2 regions of the Pseudoalteromonas sp. C12FD-1 genome follow, and region 2 is predicted to be linked to the other one. Evidence: predicted binding sites of a transcription regulator. Region 2 holds the regulator's gene; the other holds the start of a gene.
What was found. The regulator FliA, encoded in region 2, starts transcription of late flagellar genes. The targets are predictions, from matches to a motif close to CTAAAGNTNNNNNNNNNNNNGCCGATA.
Positions count from the first base shown of each region.

Region 1: the regulator FliA is predicted to act here: its motif matches at 1,720-1,746, upstream of WDB87_RS05080 (DUF5610 domain-containing protein).

Region 1 covers NZ_JBBEVD010000046.1:23,141-26,560, forward strand. The annotation lists gene WDB87_RS05070 (thiol:disulfide interchange protein DsbA/DsbL) at 1-446, shown strand, start outside; gene trmA (tRNA (uridine(54)-C5)-methyltransferase TrmA) at 513-1,610, opposite strand; gene WDB87_RS05080 (DUF5610 domain-containing protein) at 1,776-2,915, shown strand; gene murI (glutamate racemase) at 2,981-3,420, shown strand, end outside.
Region 2 covers NZ_JBBEVD010000069.1:63,954-67,373, forward strand. The annotation lists gene flhF (flagellar biosynthesis protein FlhF) at 1-175, shown strand, start outside; gene WDB87_RS10300 (MinD/ParA family ATP-binding protein) at 168-1,028, shown strand; gene WDB87_RS10305 (RNA polymerase sigma factor FliA) at 1,055-1,765, shown strand; gene cheY (chemotaxis response regulator CheY) at 1,807-2,190, shown strand; gene WDB87_RS10315 (protein phosphatase CheZ) at 2,206-2,973, shown strand; gene WDB87_RS10320 (chemotaxis protein CheA) at 2,989-3,420, shown strand, end outside.

The DNA of each region.
Region 1 (3,420 bases), on a different contig from region 2:
TTAAGCCAAAGCTAGACAAAGACGTTAAATTTAAAAAGAGCCATGTTGATTTTGTCGGTGTTCGCGATCCAGAAAACCAACAAATGATGAGCCAAGCGTTAGCAACCGCGGAAGTGCTTCCACAAAAAGATAAAATTGTTGCGGCTATTTTTAACCACATTCACACAAAGCGCGCTAAATTTAACGAGCTTGCAGATGTAAAAGATGTATTTGTAGCGCAGGGTGTTGATGGCGATAAGTTTGATAAACTATACAAAAGCTTCTCGGTACGTACATTAAGCTCTAAAATGAAACGTGACCAAAATTACTTTAAAGAAAAAGGCGCGCTACGTGGCGTACCAACCTTTATCGTAAATGGTAAATATAAATTAAACCTAGGCCGAGAGTCGGGTATTACCGCGCCAGAAGATATTAGTAAATTAATTAACTATTTAGCGAACAAGTAAGATTTGTTAAAACAAAAAAAGCTCCTGAGGGAGCTTTTTTTATGGAAGTGATTTAAATTTAACTCACTATTTTCTTTGTAAGAAAACACCCGATTCAATGTGATGCGTATATGGGAACTGATCAAATATCGCAAAACGCTTAACGTTATGGGTGCGCGTCAAATGATCTAAATCGCGCTCAAGCGTGTCTGGGTTGCACGATATATAAATAATGTTCTCGTAGTTAGCCACTAAGTCACACGTAAGGGTATCCATACCTGCGCGCGGTGGGTCGACCAAAATAGTTTGGCAATCGTAACTTTTTAAATCTATCCCCTCTAAGCGCGAAAAGGTACGTTCACCATTCATTGCCTGGGTAAACTCTTCACTCGACATGCGAATTATATCTAAGTTATCTACTTTATTTTTAGCAATGTTGTATTGCGCTGAATGCACAGAAGACTTAGATATTTCAGTAGCTAATACGCGATTAAATGAACCCGCCAATGCAATAGAGAAATTACCATTACCACAGTAAAGCTCTAGTAAATCGTTATTAAGTGGTTTGCATAGGTCTTGCGCCCACTCAAGCATTTTAATATTTACTTTCGCATTTGGCTGAGTAAAGCTATTTTCAACTTGTTGGTAAATAAGCTCTTGGCCATTTACGGTTAAACGCTCTGTGACAAAGTCATCGCCTAGCACTTCTTTTTGCTTGCGCGCTCGGCCAATAAAATCAATTTTGTATTTGCTGCTTAGTTTTTCTTTAAGGGCTTTTATTTCAGTTAGCCACTGATCATCAAGTGGCTTGTGATAAAGCAAGCTTACTAAAATCTCACCGCTTAATGACGATAAATAGTCAATTTGAAACAGCTTACGACGTAATACTTCACACGACTTTAAATTATCAATCATCACCTGCATCACTTCACCAACTAATGGCGCAGCAGGGTCAAAAGTGTCAACGCGAATTTTTTCTTTTGTTGCTTGATCAAACATAATATGAAATAGATCATCCCCATCGTGCCATACTCTAAATTCAGCACGTTGGCGGTAGTTAATTGGCTCTGAGCTAAATACCTCTAATTGTTGCACACCAAAACGCTGAAACTGCGATGTAATGCGTTGCTCTTTTTCAGCTAACTGCGCATCGTACTGTGTGGTATCTATTTTAATCACTGCCATTAATGCTACTACCTTATCTATGAGATCTATTTATCGGCGCTATTGTAGGGAGCGAGCAGTATTTGTCTAGTTTTGCTGATAATAAAGTTGCTGTTTTTTTAAACATGCACTTTAGTTTTGTCACTATTAGCCGATAATAAGCTAAGTACGTAACGGAGGTGGATCATGAAAATCGGTAATTATGGCTATACGCCAAACAACAACGTAAACAAATTTAATAATAAAGAGGCGCTACAGCAGCCAACAATCCAATCTCCGCAAGAAACTTCATTACAGCGAGGCAGAGAACTTGCTGCAAAAGTGCTTGGCGACAAAATGGCAGAGCAACTAGGTTTACCTGTTGAGCAAAAACAAGCCGATAAACCTTTATTCGATTTTGATGAAATAGTAAAAAATGTACTCGACTTTGTATCTGGCGCAGTTAATAAAGCTAAAGCCAATGGTGCTGATGACGATAAATTAAAAAACATGTTAGACGATGCGCGCACTGGGGTTCAAACCGGTATAGACGAAGCGGTTGATGAACTAAAAGGCACCGGTGTATTTAACGAAGAAATGCAAGAGGGCATCGACAAGTCAAAAGAAGGCATTTTTGAGGGGCTTGATGAGTTTGAGCAAACCCTATTTAACCCACAACCGGCCAGTGTAAGCGTAAGCCAAGCACAATATGTAAGTATGAGTAGTAATGCTGAATATAAGTTTACAACAGCCGAAGGTGATGAAGTCAGTATTAGCTTTGCTGATGCATATGAGTCGCAAACAGCGAGCGGGTATCAACAAAGTAATAACAGCGAATCATTTGCCAGCTCATCGTCGCAATCTCGAGAGCTGTCTTTCTCAATGTCGGTTAATGGTGATTTAAATGAACAAGAGCAAGATGCTATTAATGCCATGATGGAAGAGCTACAAGGAGTAAGTAAAACATTTTTTAGTGGTGATTTGGATGAAGCATTTGAAAAAGCACAAGAGCTGAGCTTAGGCAGTGAGCAACTAGTGGCATTTTCAATGGATCTTCGCCAAACGAAAACAGTCGCTACCGTTAAAAGTTATGAGCAATATCAACCAAACCCAACAAAAGAGGTAGCCGATGCGATCGCGCCTTTTAATGACGACCTAAAAAATGCATTCGATAAAGCATCGCAACTAGGCCTACAAGATCAGCTTGCCGGTATTATAGAGTGGCTAAACCAAGATCAAGCAGCGGTCGATCAGCTAGTTGATTATACCCAGGCAATGTTCGAAAACCTAAATCAATTAAATTCAGCGGGCGATGCACTCGACGCGCTAAAGTCTGAGCAAAGCTAAACTGCTTTCTTTTATAAATACCTCATGGCAAACTGCCGTTCTTAATAAACAGTAGGAACCAAAGTTTGTCAGCCCACATAATGGTATTTGATTCAGGTATAGGTGGCACCACCGTGCTTGAGCATATTCAAAAGCGTATTCCAGATGCACAGTACAGCTACTTTATGGATAATGCGTTACTCCCTTATGGCGCGCAAACCCAGCAAACTATTATAGGCCGTTTGTGCTCACTCATTTATTTTATTGAGCAAAACGCGCTTAAAGTCGATCTTATTGTTATAGCCTGCAATACAGCCTCTACATCAGCCTTAAGTGAAGTACGCAAAATTACATCAATACCTATTGTCGGCGTGGTGCCTGCAATAAAGCCTGCTGCTGAGGTAACTCGCACAAAGCACATCGGCTTATTGGCAACCCCGGCCACAGTTGCAAGTCCCTATACTCATACATTAATAAAAGAGCATGCCAGCAACGTAACAGTGAGTTTATATAGCAGTGTTGAGCT
Region 2 (3,420 bases):
AAATCGTCTTCCAATAGGGTATCTTACTAATGGTCAGCGTGTACCAGAAGATATTCGCGTTGCAAATGCTGAAAAACTAGTAAAAAAAGCTGAGCAATTGTATTTAAAAAGAGCAAAAGCACAACATTCAAGGCACCAAGCAGTGGCGCCAAGCACAGTAGGGATGTATGATTAACACAGTATTAGATCAAGCAAGCGGCCTGCGCAAAATGAGTCAAAACAATAACAACGGCGTAAAAGTTATCGCTGTCACCGGCGGTAAAGGCGGAGTGGGTAAAACCAATGTCTCTTTAAATACTGCTATTGCTTTAGGGCAGCAGGGTAACCGTGTATTAGTATTAGATGCCGATTTAGGCCTAGCTAATTGTGATGTAATGCTAGGACTACGTGTTGAAAAAAACTTGTCTCATGTCCTTTCAGGCGAGTGCGAACTTGACGAGATTTTAGTTGAAGGCCCAGGCGGTATTAAAATCGTGCCTGCTACATCAGGCTCGCAAAGCATGGTGGAACTAACACCTTCTGAGCATGCTGGATTAATTCGTGCCTTTAGTGAGCTTAATACCGAATTTGATATTTTAATTGTGGATACCGCCGCTGGTATTTCTGACATGGTGCTGAGTTTTTCTCGTGCAGCGCAAGATGTCATGGTGGTGGTGTGTGACGAGCCGACCTCAATTACTGATGCCTACGCGCTTATTAAAGTACTTAGCCGCGAACACGGCGTTTATAAATTTAAAATTGTTGCAAACATGGTGCGCAGTATGCGCGAGGGCCAAGAGCTTTTTGCAAAGCTGTCTAAAGTAACAGACCGTTTTTTAGATGTGTCTATGGAGCTTGTTGCGACTATTCCATATGATGAAAATATGCGTAAATCTACGCGTAAACAAAAAGTCATTGTCGATCTTTTCCCTAATTCACCAGCAGCAGTCGCGTTTAAAACATTAGCGACAAAAGCAGTAAAATGGCCTATACCTAATCAACCTTCAGGACATTTAGAGTTTTTCATTGAGAAGCTAGTAAACGGCTGATTATGACAACATCGGTGAAAAGAGCTATGGGATATCAATCAACACAAAATTTAAATGTGATTGTTGAAAAGCACGCGTCGCTTGTCAAAAAAGTGGCGTGTCACTTAATAGCTCGTCTTCCTCCTAGCGTTCAGCTTGATGACTTAATCCAATCAGGAATGATTGGCCTTATTGAGGCCTCAAAAAACTTTGATGCTAGTAAAGGGGCAAGCTTTGAAACGTTTGCTGGTATTCGTATTCGCGGCGCTATGCTTGATGAAATGCGTAGAGGAGATTGGGCACCCCGTTCGGTACACCGTAAAAGCCGATTAGTCGCAGAAACCATTACAGAATTAGAAAATAGTTTAAATAGAGAACCAAAAGATACTGAAGTAGCTGAAAAACTTGATATTTCGCTAGAAGAATACCATCATATTTTAAATGATGTTAATTCCAGTAAAGTACTAGGCATTGAAGACCTTGGGGTAGATGAAGATGTTATTAGCCCTGCAGGCCAAGATTTAGCGCTAGACAAACCATTTAATAATGTTAAAAATGAACGGTTTAATAATTCATTGTTAGAGGCAATAAAGTCTTTACCAGAGCGAGATGCAATGGTGCTTTCTTTGTATTACAACGATGAAATGAATTTAAAAGAAATTGGGCATATACTCGATGTAAGTGAATCGCGTGTAAGTCAGATACATGGTCAGGCGATGATTAAGCTCAAAGCAAAAATCAATGACTGGATAAACTAGTAGTAAGTAAATTATAGGTTAAGACCTCACCGGAGGATGTTTTGGATAAAAACATGAAAATTCTTGTTGTTGATGATTTCTCTACAATGAGACGTATTATAAAAAATCTGTTGCGTGACCTAGGGTTCACGAATGTTCAAGAAGCTGACGATGGTTCTACAGCATTACCTATGTTGCAAAATCAGGTTTTTGACTTTGTTGTAACCGATTGGAACATGCCAGGTATGCAGGGTATTGACTTGCTAAGAGCCATTAGAGCTGACGAAAAATTAAAACATATTCCGGTTTTAATGGTGACGGCAGAAGCTAAAAAAGAACAAATAATAGCGGCAGCGCAAGCAGGTGTTAATGGTTACATTGTTAAGCCATTTACTGCAGGTACTTTGAAAACTAAATTAGAAAAAGTGTTTGAACGCTTAGGTTAATGAGAGGAGAGGCTTATGTCAGCACCAGCTGCGCCTCAAATTACTTTAGAACAAGCTCGTCAGCTCGTCGTTTATTTAGAAAATGGTGAGCAAGATAAAGCTGATCAATTAATTTTAGATACTGCCTCTCAAGAGCAATCGCAGCTTTTTGCTGAAGTAGGTAAGTTAACGCGCCAATTACACGAAGCTCTCAAAAGCTTTGAACTTGATACGCGCTTAACCGATTTAACCACCGATGCAATTCCTGATGCGAAAAAGCGCTTAAACTATGTCATGGAAATGACAGAAAATGCTGCTAATAAGACAATGGATGCGGTAGAAGCAAGCCTCCCTATTGCACAGCAGCTAGCAGATGAAATTGCACAGATTAAGCCTACTTGGGATAGGCTTATGAACCGTGAAATAGAGCTTGGCGAATTTAAAACTTTATGCCACAGCATCGACAAGTTTATGAATAGCTCTCATCATAAAACCGATGAGTTGCAAACTTTAATGACCAATGTACTCATGGCGCAAGATTTTCAAGATTTGACCGGCCAGGTTATCCGCCGAGTAATTGAGTTAGTCAGAGAAGTTGAAGAAAGTTTAATCCACCTTTTAACAGCATTTGCTGCTCAAGATGACAGCAATGTTGAAAGTAAAGAACAACAAGAATCAGAAGAATTGGTTGCCGCACAAACATTAGCAGGTCCTGAAGGCCCTATTATTGATAAAGAGTCGCGAAATGACGTTGTATCTGACCAAGACGAAGTCGATGACCTATTATCAAGTTTGGGCTTCTAAGAGGAGAGTAACTGCATGAGCTTTGAAGTCGATGAAGATATTTTACAAGACTTTCTTGTAGAGGCCGGAGAAATCCTAGAGCTTTTATCTGAACAGTTAGTTGAGCTAGAAAATAATCCAGAAGATACTGAGTTATTAAACGCTATTTTTAGGGGCTTTCATACCGTAAAAGGGGGGGCAGGCTTTTTAGCTATGACTGAGCTTGTTGATGCCTGTCATGGTGCTGAAAACGTATTTGATCTCTTACGTCAAGGGGTTAGAACTGTTAATTCAGAACTGATGGATGTGATTTTACAAGCACTAGATACCATTAATGAAATGTTTGCTACTATTCAAAACCGCGAACAACCAGACCCAGCAGATCCTCAGTTATTAGAAACCCTTCACAAACTTGGCCAGCCACCTACGGATGATGAGCTTACTGAAACAGCCCCTGAGGTTGTTCAG